Regions from separate parts of the Paenibacillus sabinae T27 genome, predicted to be linked through region 2. Evidence: riboswitches for the same ligand, from Rfam matches in the RefSeq annotation. Region 2 holds a riboswitch; each other region holds the start of a gene.

Region 1 (4,186 bases), 2.6 Mb from region 2:
GTATCGAACGCTCCTGCTGTCATTCTTGGTCCGGGCATGGACATGATCAAAGAGGATTATATCCAGATTGCCCAACGCTACTATACGTCCCGGGGCATGATTGCTCTGTCGATTGAAGGGCCTGGTCAGGGAGAATCCGGATCATCCGGACTCAAAGTCACCTTAACCAACTACCAGCGCGCCATCAGCCGGTATATTGACTTTCTTGAGGAGCTACCACAGGTTGACAAGAATCGGATAGGTCTGTTTGGAGTCAGTATGGGCGCGATCTGGGGATTACGGGGAGCTGCCCACGACAACCGTCTGAAATCATTAGCCACATTCATGGCAGGCCCCGGTGAACTGGAGAAGTCTTTCAGCAAAGCTCAACCGAGCTTCAAGGCCAATATGATGTATATGTCCGGATATACCGATGAAGAGAAGTTTGATAAGGAAATGGCGGCGAATTACAGCATTTGGCATCTGGTTCCGAACATCACTTGCCCGGTACTGATCGGCAACGGTGAATTTGATGAGCTTATCCCGGTTGAAGATGCGATTGCGCTATACGAGCTCATCAAGGCTCCCAAGGAGCTGCGGATCTATGAGAATGAATTCCATCCCCTTGGCGGTGTTGCAGCGGAGATCTTCCGTTACGGCTCGGAATGGACGCAGCGGGCGCTGAATGGCGATTTCGCTCAAAGACCCGATAAACGCTATTATGTGCATACGGATGGACGTGTCATCGAAGGATCGGCAAATCCGGCATGGTGGCTTGGCGCCCAACCTCCCGAGATCCTTGCGCGGAAACAATCGCCAGAGTCGTAAGCCGGGGCATTCCGGTTGCAGATTCAATATTTCAATGATAAGGAGTGGTAAATATGACGTTCAATCCGGCAGATTATGAAAAGGTGCAGGAAGCTTCACGGGAGATCTTCCATAAGTTTTGCAAATCTTTTTTGGAAAAAGACATGAATCAATTTATTGAGCTGTTTGATGACAATGCGCTGTTCGAGTTTCCTTACGCTCCTAAAGGCTTTACTCAAAAACTTGAAGGCAAGGCTGCCATTTATGAGTATGTTAAAGACTTCCCTCAAAGGTTTGATATCACACGGTTCAGTGAACCAACCTTTCACTTCGCGATGAACCCCAATATCATGATAGTCGAATTCGAAATTGAGGAAGCGCAAGTCCTGACCACCGGCAAGCCTTATCTTCAGAAATATATCTCGGTGATCGAAACGAGAGACAATAAAATCGTACACTACAAAGATTATTGGAATCCGGTAGTAGCGCTTGTAGCGCTTTTGGATGCAGAAACATTGCAGAAAGTATTAAACGAGCAGTAAGGAGTTGAAATGGTGGAGGTGGGGATTAGAGTTGATCGATTATGATTCTATCCCCACTGATAGACATTTTTCTTACGAAGAGACGTCGGCCTGCGGGAAGCAGGAAAGCGCCGGCGCGGAGATTCAGGATTAGCAGCCTGTTCCAATCTTCGCGCCGCAGAGCAGATACAGAGGTGAGTCGTTCCGACGGAGTTGCGGCTATGTACCCAACCGGCTGCCGGGTGCTCCGGAGAATAACAGCCTTGAATGTAAAATTTTCCTTTCGGCATACATCCACCGTATTACTTCTGATATGTCAATGATCTTATATTCGGATTTTTGTTTCTGAAAGTTAATTTTTATATTCTTAATTTCATTTATTCGGTGAAGAACTCCTTCTATGGAAACACTTCCCTTTACTCACCTCAAATGAAGGATGGGATACTGCGATTACCGGCGGGATTCTTGATAAGGAGAAACGGACGATTTTCGACTCTGCGCTCAGCTAAAGACGGTAGAGCAAGGGAGCAGCAACGATTATGTGGTGTGCGGTTAGTCCTGATCTGGAAGGCTTAAGCGGCGTGAAGCCTATGCGGCCGACCTGGAAGCAGCCCGGTGCCTCCGGGAGTTAAGGGATTATATTACTTATTTTACCTATTTTCGGAATAAACATGGATTGTCTCGGCTGCTGCCAACACCGCAAGCATCCTAAGGTTTTATGGTGTTTGCGGCGTTGACTTTGGCCGAATGGGACAGCTTGCGAGAAACGGAGCAAAAATGAGAAAATCATCGGCCGCTTAAGAGAGAAGCCAAAGAATCCGCTTTTATTCATGAAGAGGAGGCATTCTTTGGCTCCTTTTGCCATCTGGAACGTTTTACATTAGACTGCCACAGGCGTAAGATTCAAATCAACAACTGAATATATTGTAACTGTTCTCAAATGGCTGAATTCCGACAATGGGAACGGGGGAACCAATGGTGAATGCGGCTTTCGATCTGATGCTGCCGCTCACTTGGGGTGAATCCTTGCTGCGTGCTGTAAAGCCGCTCTGGCAAGGTAGGGCAATCTCGCTGCCCGAATCCGTCAGCTAACCCCGTAAGCCTCGTAGAGAGAGGATGAGCGCCATGATCAATTAACCGACCACGGAGAGCCCTGCCGCTTCTGTGGTCTTTTTGCTGGGCATTTAGGAAGGGAAGGCGATCTGTATGAGGAATGAAAAATCTTATAACAACGAAAGTTAGAGTGCTTAGGCACTATCTGAACTGCTTGAAAGGGGGGGATTGCTATCGTTACTGTATTTATTGTGTGCTTCTGGGTAGGGTTACTGCTTCTCCTCAGCGGCGGATTTCATGGGCATGGCCTGGCGGGTCATCTGCATGTAGGAGGCAGCGATGCTGGAGGTCCGGGCTTTGTACCCATACTCCCGCTGATGGTGTTTGTCACGGTTTGGGGCGGAACTGGTTATGTGCTAACCCGGTTCAGCGGAATGAAAATACTTGCAGTGGTGCTGATCTGCACCGTGGTTGCCTTGCTGCTGGGCTGTCTGATGTATGCGGTGCTGGACCGGGTGATGACTCGGTATGACAACAGCATGAATGAAATGGATTATGATCCAACAGGGCAACTAGGGTACATCAGTATTTCTGCAGTGGATGGAGCGGTTGGGGAGATGAAATATGTACTGCACGGAACGATGCGCTCCATTGGAGTGCGGGCAGAAACCGGCCAGCAGCTCGCCAAGGGCGACAGGGTGATTATTTTGAAGGTGAAAAAAGGAATGGCGTCAGTAACCCTCTTCGAGAGGGAAATCGAACAATTATAAATAACGGGGAGTGTCGAACCGAATGGTTATTCTTTATTTGATCGCGGCAATTGTTGTTGTTATCCTGCTGGCTTTGTACACTATCGTGAACTCTTATAAAAAGGTTCCACCCAATCAGGCGATGATTGTGTACGGCCTCGGCGGAAAAAGAGTGGTGCAGGGCGGCGGGACGTTCGTCATCCCCGGCTTCCAAAACAATAAGACCATCTCCATGATGCTGATGAGCTTTGATGTCATTCCGGCGCAGGCGATGTTCTCCCGGCAAGGCATCAAGCTCAACTTGGAGGCGGTGGCCCAGATTAAGATCAAAAGTGATCCTACCGCTATTCTGACTGCCAGCGAGCAGTTTATCGACCGGCCGGAAGAAGACCGCGAGACGATTATCCTGCATTCGGTGGAAGGCCATTTGCGCGGCTTAATCGGGCAGTTGTCGGTGGAATCCATACTAAAGACACCCGACGAAATCAACAGCAAGATGCGGGAGACCTGCTCGGAAGACCTCGACAAGATGGGGCTTGAGGTGGTTAGCTTCACCATTAAGAAAATTACCGACGACAAAGGGTATATCGACAATATGGGGGTTCCGGAGATTGAGCGCATCCGCCGCGATGCCAGCATTGCCAAGGCGGAAGCGGAACGCGACATTCTGATCAAGCAGGCCGAGGCGGAGAAAGAATCCTCCATTGCCAAAGCCAATGCGCATCAGGCAACCATTGAAGCGGAAACCGCCGCTCGCGCCAAGGAATCCTTGTTCGAGAAGGAACTGAACATTAAGCAGGCGGACTTTAAGCTGGAGACGGAAGTGAAGAAAGCGCAAGCGGATCTTGCGTACGAATTGCAGCAGAACAAAATTAAGCAGTCGCTGGTTACCGAACAGGTCAAGATCACGCAGATGGAAGCGGAAGCCAACCGGACCGTCCGGGAAATCGAAGTTGAGCTGAGACAGAAGGAGCTGGAGGCAACGGTGATCAAGCCTGCCCAAGCGGAGAACCAGGCTACGATTATGAGAGCGGAAGCAGCCAAGCAGCGGCAAATTCTTGAGGCTGAAGCAGAGGC
Region 2 (4,186 bases):
AGCTCGGAAATTATTTTGCGGCAGGTGTTCCGCCGGGCCAAGCAGTTGTTTCAGAAAGGCTATTCCTTCCGTTTTATGGTTGAGCCGCTGACCGATTTTTTCCGTGGCGGAATCAATGTGCAGCAGTATTTGCAGCTAGATGAAGCGCTTGTGCAGGCGACTTTTATGCAGTGGGCCTCCGAATCCGACGAACTGCTGAGCGACTTGTGCAGCCGCTTTATTCATCGTAAACTGTATAAATATGTAGAGATGGAAAGCCTTGATATGGAAACGATTGACGAAATTCGCCGTAGCTTCGCCGCAGCCGGACTGCACCCGGAATACGACCTGGAAATTGATTTTCCGACAGATTTACCCTATGATGTGTTCCGTCCGGGAGAGGGCTTTCACGGCAAGCAGATTCTTCTGCTGGATCGTCAGGAACGGCTTCGCGAAATCTCCGAGGTGTCGGATATCGTGCGTTCCATCAGCGGAATTCACCGGGGGCGCTATCATTTATACTATCCGCAGGACAAGCTGGAAAGAGCGCTTCCAATGCTGCCTGACTCCATTAAAGAATTGTTTGAAATTCGCTAAAAAACAGCAAGGAAAGGGGAAGTGGACATGCAGCTTTTCGACACTCACACCCATCTGGATGCTCCGCAATTCGACGGGGACCGCGAGGAAACGATTGCGCGGGCGGTAGAAGCGGGAGTAAGCAAAATGGTCAATGTAGGCTTCAACAGGGAAACGATTCCATCCACGATGAAGCTGGCCGAATCGTATGAATTTATCTACGCGGCGGTGGGCTGGCACCCGCAGGACGCGATTGATATGAAGGACGGGGATCTCGATTGGATCGCCTCGCTCTGCAGCCATGACAAAGTTGTGGCTATCGGAGAAATTGGACTCGATTACTACTGGGATACTTCGCCCAAAGACGTTCAGCATACCGTGTTCCGGCAACAAATCGGGCTGGCTCGGGAGCTGAAGATGCCAATTATTATTCATAACCGGGATGCCCATGAAGATGTGGTCCGTATTCTCCGCGAAGAGAAGGCTTCGGAAATCGGGGGGATCATGCATTCCTTCTCGGGCAGCTGGGAGACGGCCAAAATGTGCCTGGATCTGGGCTTTTATCTTTCCTTCGGAGGACCGATCACGTTCAAGAACGCGCGGGTGCCGAAAGAGGTGTTGGCACAGGTTCCGCTGGACCGTCTGCTGATTGAAACAGACTCCCCTTATCTGACTCCGCACCCCTACCGGGGCAAGCGAAATGAGAGTGCTCATGTCAGGTTGGTGGCAGAAGCTGCAGCGGAAATAAAAGGAATTGAAGTGGAAAAAATAGCTCAAATTACGTATAAAAACTCACTGGAATTATTTGGTATATTGTGAAAACGGGAGAAAAACGGTTAAAAAAGTGAGGATGAACGAAGGATTAAAGTTTTTTAACATAAAAACGGATGTTTATTACAATAATTTAACCTTTTTTTTGCGCTTATCTGGTTGAACTGTGCTTTACAACATGCATCGAAACAGGATATCATCTTGTCAGTGCAGTGAGCTGTTGTTACTGAGACAGCCGCTGATCATAAATCGTCTCGCTGAGTCTCCGTATGGAGAACGGGGGAACCAATATCGCTTTGCCGTATGCCGATAGCCTTACATAACTGTACATCAGGTTGGCGTTGCAAGCTGTATTTGATTTCTTCACGTGGTCTTTGGGGTGAATTTGAAGGCAATCGCCATGAGCGGTTGACCCGAGATAGGGCGTCTCTCTTTCGTCCGAACCCGACAGCTAACCCCGTAAGCGCAAGTAAGAGAGGAAACCTCGTGCTTTGGCCGTTTATTCGGACATTCCAAGAAGCCACGAAAGAGTCCTCTGATTCAGACTCTTTATTTAGGCTTCTTTTTGTTTGACTTAAACGCGGTCGGCCTGTGAACTGTTATATAACAGGCTGAGAATGCCATGCCGGGCAGGCGATTTATGAGCAGGATGCGAGAAGCCGCGATTAGTATCGTGTCCTGTGACAATCTCTTGTAGTTTTGCCTTGAACCTGCAGTTCGGTTTACGGTTCGGGCGGACTATGTAAGGAGGATGTAGATGATGGGCGTATTCCAACCCGAAGTATCCCATGATTCGCAATCATCCAGCAGGTCTTATGCATTACGGCTACGTCTTGAACAGGTTAATTTGCGCACCTGGGCACTTGCAGGCGTAATCGGGGTAGCTATCGCGCTGCTTATTTTTCTCTACGTACACTCTCAAAGCAGCAAACAAATTGTTTTAGAGATAGACGGGCAGACTCGCACGCTGGATACGCGCGAAGCGCTTCTGAGCGAAGCTCTGGCCCAAGAATCCATCTCGTTGAAACCGTATGACAAACTATCTGCGGGTCTTGACGACGAGATCAAAGACGGTGACCGGATTGTAATTGACCGGGCGCAGGAGCTCACTCTGACTGAAAATGGACAGACCAAAAAGCTGTACACGACCGAGGATACGATCGGTCAGGCCATGAATAGTCTGGGCATTACGCTGAATGCTCACGACAAGGTTTTTCCTTCGCTAGACACCGCAATCTCCGCCAAAACGGAAGTCAAGATCATCCGCATCAACAAGCAGGTTGTGAAGCGGACCCAGAGCTTGCCTTTCCGGGTTATCAAGACGGCGGACCCCTCCCTGACCGTAGGGACCGTACGAGTAGCACAGGCCGGCAAGCCTGGCGCCATCATCCAGCATATTGAGAAGACATACCAGGACGGCAAGCTTGTCTCGATGCGCATGGTTGGCAAAGAAGTGCAGACGGTGACCAAGGATAAAGTAATCGCCGTAGGTACGAAAGCCCTGCCCAAAGCCGAAGTAGCGAAAGTATCTTCCGTTAGCAGCACCACTTCCAATAAGACCAATGTCAGAAGCAGCAATGTTGCCAGCAAATCCGGCGTGCAGTTTGAGTACAAAAGACTGATCAAGAACGTTTCGATGACGGCATATTCTTCGGAGGAACCGGGAATCGGCACGCGTACTGCTTCCGGAACACGCGTAACGGAAGGACGGACTATAGCTGTGGATCCTAGTGTGATTCCGATCGGCTGGTGGGTGTACATCGAGGGACTTGGGTTCCGCCGCGCTGAGGATACCGGCGGCGCCATCAAAGGACATAAGATCGACGTTTACTATGATTCACTGAGCCATGCCCGTAGTTTCGGCCGCAAATCGCGTGCCGTGTACGTAATCGGTCCGGTTAGACCGGAGCTGGATTAATCATTTTGCAAAAATGGCGGCAATACGCTATAGTGATGTAAGCTCGTCACTTATATAATTCTAAGCCGGAAAGAAGAGGAGCGAATCCTCTTCTTTTTTTGCTTTTATGTTTTGGTGCAGCAGGCCGGGGATAAGGCCGCTGCGGGAGGAAAAGATAAATCATGATTAAAGAATTGATTGTCGTCGAGGGCAAAAGCGATACCGCCGCCGTCAAAAGGGCGGTCGATGCCGACACGATCGAGACCGGAGGTTCGGCGGTGGACCGACGGGTCATCGCCAAGATCGCACTGGCGGCGGAGCGCCGGGGCGTCATTATTTTGACCGATCCGGATCATGCGGGGGAACGGATACGCAAGATTGTCTCGTCGAAGGTGCCGGGCTGCAAGCATGCTTTTATTCCGGAGGAGGAGGCCACTCTAAAAGGCGATATCGGCGTCGAGAACGCATCGCCGGAGGCGATCCGCCATGCGCTTAAGCATGTGCATACGTCCTTTGAAGGGGCACCGGTGCTGATAGGAATGGATGATCTTCTGGCTGCCGGGATGATTGTGCATCCCCATGCCGCGCAGCGGAGAATGGCGCTTGGGAATGCGCTGGGCATCGGTTACTGCAACGGCAAGCAATTGTACAAGCGGCTGGCGATGTTCGGCATTACGCCCGAAGAGTTCGGAGCTGCGGTGAGGCAAATCGAGCAGGGAGGTCAATCCTAATGAGCGGCAGGGAAGAAATTTCATCCCCAAAAAGGACGAAGGAAATTATCGCGGCCCATGGATTTTCGTTCAAGAAGAGCCTCGGCCAGAATTTTCTCATCGACCAGAATATTTTAAATAAAATTGTAGAGGCGGCGGACCTGAATGAAGGCACGGGCGCTCTTGAGATCGGCCCCGGCATCGGCGCGTTGACCGAGCGTCTGGCGATGTCGGCGGGCGCCGTAACGGCTGT
Region 3 (4,186 bases), 2.4 Mb from region 2:
AGCGGCGGATGCGCCAGTAAAACTGGTGGAATTTGGAGATTTTAAATGTCCGGCCTGCGCCCGGTTCTCCGGTGAAGTCAAGCCGCAGCTTGTAGAGGATTACATCGACAAAGGCAAAGCTGCCTTGTATTTTGTCAATATGTCCTTTCTCGGGCCTGATTCCAAGACCGCTTCATTCGCGGCGCTGTCAGTTTACCATCAGAACAGCGAAGCGTTCTGGAAATATTACGATGCCCTGTACGCTAATCAGGGGGACGAGAATACCGAGTGGGCGACGGAGGATTTCTTGGTAGAGCTTGCGCAAAAAGAGAAGATTGACATCGATTACAATCTGCTGCGCAAGGATATTAAGGAACGGACCTATGCCGATGAGCTGGCGGACGATAACGCGATTGCGGAGAACAACCATGTTACAAGCACACCCTCGCTGTTTATTAATGGTATAAAGACCAATGAGCCTTTCAATCTTGAAGCGATCGTCAAAGCGATTGAAACGGCGTCCAAGGCGGTTGAGACAGAATGAAAGCATTCTCCGGCTTCTTGAGTCGGCATGGTCTCTACCTGGCCTGGTTTGTATCCCTGGTTGCCACAGCCGGCAGCCTCTATTTAAGCGAGGTGTTGAAATATGAGCCATGCAAGCTCTGCTGGTTCCAGCGGATTTTCATGTACCCTCAGGTGATTCTTCTCGGCATCGCGACTTACCGGAATGATAAGAAGATTATTTCTTATATCCTTCCGCTGTGTGCCATTGGTGGCAGCATATCGCTGTATCATTACGCGGAGCAGAAAATTCCGGCGCTAGGCAAAGTTCTTCCTTGTACAGTCGGTGTTCCATGCACGAAAGATTACCTGAATTTTTTCGGATTTGTGACAATTCCGCTGCTTGCGCTGACGGCTTTTATTCTTATTGTCCTGCTGCTGTGGAACGCCAGAGAACGTGAGGAGGAGGCGGAAACGGAAGAGGCGGAGGACGGAAACCAAGTATAACGCGCAAGTTTTTTTCTTCAATGGACATAAAAACCCGTGCTGCAGGGATAATACAAGATAATGAACGACATTAATATCTCCTGAAGAGAATTTGCGTGAATTGGTCCGTTTTTCAATTCTTTTTCATCATTTTCACTGTTTACGGTCATGGCATTATGGACTAATATTAGACCTTGTGAGAAGTTGAATATGCGCTGAATTTTCCAGATGGAAAAACGGGGGAACCAACTTGACCGCTTAGACGGCCAACGGGGTGAATCGGTACCGAACCTTCGGACCGTAGGGCTTCCACAGCCCGAATCCGCCAGCTAACCTCGTAAGCAACAGTGGGATAATGATCATGCATAAGCATGCGGTCATTTCCGTATGCTTTTTTTTGTGCCCTTATTTATGAAAATCCACCACTGAAAACGGCGCGCGGTACTACCGTTTCAACTCACAAAAGAGAGGAACTGTATCCAAATGGTAAGCAGAGTAAAACGACTATTGATCGGTCGTCCCAGAAAATCAACCGAACTTGACAACGAAAAGTTAACCAAAGTGAAGGCACTAGCCGTTCTGTCGTCGGACGCACTGTCGTCGGTCGCTTACGGAACGGAACAGATTTTGATTGTGCTGGTAGCAGCAGGTTTTACGGCTATCTGGTATTCATTACCGATTGCCCTCGCGGTATTGGGACTACTGGCAATTCTGATTTTATCTTATCGGCAGACGATTTTCGCTTACCCTCATGGCGGGGGAGCCTATATCGTAGCCAAGGATAATCTCGGCGTTTCCACGGGACTGCTCGCAGGCGGTTCACTGCTTGTGGATTACATCCTGACGGTTGCTGTTAGCGCCTCGGCTGGTACGGATGCAATCACTTCTGCATTTCCGAGTTTGCATGAACATTCCGTTGCCATCGCAGTGACGGTAATCATTATTTTAACCATTATCAATCTTCGCGGCGTAACCGAGTCGGCATCTTTCATTGCCATACCGGTATATTTGTTCGTCTTGTCCATCGTTGTTCTGATTGTCTCCGGGCTGATCAAATTTGCTATAAGCGGCGGTAATGCTTCCGTGCCTGAAATCGGAACTGCGGTATCCAATGTCAGCCTGTTCCTGCTGCTGAAGGCTTTCAGCTCCGGCTGTTCAGCCCTGACCGGTGTCGAAGCGGTATCCAATGCCATTCCAAACTTTAAGGTCCCTGCGGAAAAAAATGCCGCAAAAACCCTCATTATGATGGGGACGATTCTTGGATTCATGTTCACCGGCATTACGCTGCTGGCTTACTGGTACGGCATTACCCCGAACGTCAAGGAAACGGTGGTTTCGCAAATTGCCGAATCGACCTTCGGACGTGGGGTCCTGTATTATTTCATTCAGGCGATCACTGCGGTGATCCTGTTCCTGGCGGCCAACACGGCCTACTCGGCCTTCCCGTTGCTGTCGTTCATGCTGGCTAAAGACAAATACCTGCCGCATGCCTTTATGGTTCGCGGCGACCGCCTTGGCTTCTCCAACGGCATTATTTTCCTTGGCGTGGCCTCAGCGCTCCTCGTGGCAGCGTTCCACGGTGAGACGGGTAACCTGATTCCGCTGTATGCTGTCGGCGTATTTATTCCGTTCACGCTGTCCCAGCTTGGGATGATGATCCGCTGGAAGAAGCTGAAGCCAGCGGGCTGGAAGGCGAAGTTCGCCGTGAATACGGTCGGCATGCTGACCACCTTGACCATTACGCTGATATTTGTGATTACCAAATTCGCAAACGTATGGGTGGCCTTTATCTTCTTACCAATCGTTATGTTGATTTTCTTCCGCATTCATCGTCACTATCAGAACACCGCAGACGAGCTCCGGATTCAGCTGGATAAGGATAAGCCGTGTATTAAAGGAAGCACGATTGTGATTCCGGTATCGGCCGTGACGCGCGCGGTGCTGAATTCGATCAGCTATGCCAAATCCCTGACCGACAATGTGGTGGCTGTCTATGTTGGCTTTGACGAAGAAGAAATCCGCAAGATGGAGGCCAAGTGGGAAGAATGGAACCCCGGCGTACGCTTAATCGTGCTTCGTTCCCGGTACCGCAGCGTCATGCGTCCGCTGGTTAAATTTATTGATACAGTGGAATGGAAGAATGCTGCGACCGATCATATTACGATTCTGATTCCGCAGTTTATTACGAAGCACTGGTGGCAGGCAATACTGCATAACCAGACGAGCGTATTTATCCGGACCTATCTCATGAACCACAAGGATATTGTCGTTGCAACGGTTCCTTATCACTTGAATAAATAACCGGGCGATCTGCCCGCTAGCGGAAAGCTGCTGCTGGAAAATGTCTCTGGCGGCAGCTTTTTTTGTATGTACTAAGTACAAGCAGGGCGCTGCCATTACTATGCATGACACGTAAAAGGATAATCATTATCATTTGAGTTGACAAGATTAAGGGGTGAATGGCTAACGATGGAACGTTTGCATGCGAATCCATTAAATATCGGCTACGCGGAATCGATAATTGTCAAGGATCTCAACCTGTCTGTGCCGACAGGGAAAATTACGGCTCTGGTAGGAGCCAACGGTTCAGGAAAATAAGACGATCCTGAAGACGATGGCCCGGCTGATGAAGCCGACAAGCGGCACTGTGCTCCTGGACGGTAAATCCATTCATACCCAATCGACGAAGGAAGTTGCCCGGCAGCTCGCGATTTTGCCGCAAAATCCGACCGCTCCGGACGGCTTGACCGTTTCCGAGCTGGTGAGCTACGGACGTTATCCGCATCAGAAGGGCTTCGGCTCGCTTATCGCGGAAGACCGGAGAATCATTTCCTCCGCCCTTGAGGTTACCGGGATGGACGCTTTCCGCGACCGGCCGATTGAGCGCCTGTCCGGCGGACAGCGGCAGCGCGCATGGATCGCCATGGCGCTGGTCCAGCAGACAGATATTCTGTTCCTGGACGAACCGACAACCTTTCTGGATATGGCGCATCAGCTTGAGGTGCTTCAGCTTCTGCAGGTGCTGAATGAGCGGGAGGGCCGGACAATTATCATGGTTGTACATGATTTGAACCACGCTTCCCGTTTTGGGCATCATATGGTGGCGATCAAATCGGGCACGGTAGTCAGCGAAGGCGTTCCAGCGGATGTGATGACTCCGGATGTGCTGCGCGATGTGTTCGGGATCGAGGCGGACATTGTTGAAGATCCGCGATCGGGA

What was found. Region 2 has a riboswitch for cyclic di-AMP ahead of PSAB_RS00140 (3D domain-containing protein). Riboswitches for the same ligand answer to the same signal wherever they lie in the genome.
Region 1: it holds a riboswitch for cyclic di-AMP, as region 2 does, so the genes downstream of both, PSAB_RS26635 (NfeD family membrane protein) here and PSAB_RS00140 (3D domain-containing protein) in region 2, are expected to answer to the same signal.
Region 3: it holds a riboswitch for cyclic di-AMP, as region 2 does, so the genes downstream of both, PSAB_RS13530 (APC family permease) here and PSAB_RS00140 (3D domain-containing protein) in region 2, are expected to answer to the same signal.

The regions. Positions count from the first base shown of each region.
Region 1 is NZ_CP004078.1:2,735,897-2,740,082, forward strand. It holds gene PSAB_RS12620 (alpha/beta hydrolase) at 1-807, shown strand, start outside; gene PSAB_RS12625 (nuclear transport factor 2 family protein) at 861-1,328, shown strand; cyclic di-AMP (ydaO/yuaA leader) riboswitch at 2,240-2,425, shown strand; gene PSAB_RS26635 (NfeD family membrane protein) at 2,594-3,130, shown strand; gene PSAB_RS12635 (flotillin family protein) at 3,153-4,186, shown strand, end outside.
Region 2 is NZ_CP004078.1:28,324-32,509, forward strand. It holds gene PSAB_RS00130 (HD domain-containing protein) at 1-576, shown strand, start outside; gene PSAB_RS00135 (TatD family hydrolase) at 604-1,374, shown strand; cyclic di-AMP (ydaO/yuaA leader) riboswitch at 1,572-1,807, shown strand; gene PSAB_RS00140 (3D domain-containing protein) at 2,087-3,244, shown strand; gene rnmV (ribonuclease M5) at 3,406-3,954, shown strand; gene rsmA (16S rRNA (adenine(1518)-N(6)/adenine(1519)-N(6))-dimethyltransferase RsmA) at 3,954-4,186, shown strand, end outside.
Region 3 is NZ_CP004078.1:2,946,204-2,950,389, reverse strand. It holds gene PSAB_RS13540 (DsbA family protein) at 1-523, shown strand, start outside; gene PSAB_RS13535 (disulfide oxidoreductase) at 520-987, shown strand; cyclic di-AMP (ydaO/yuaA leader) riboswitch at 1,170-1,325, shown strand; gene PSAB_RS13530 (APC family permease) at 1,450-3,267, shown strand; partial or broken gene PSAB_RS13525 (ABC transporter ATP-binding protein) at 3,436-4,186, shown strand, end outside.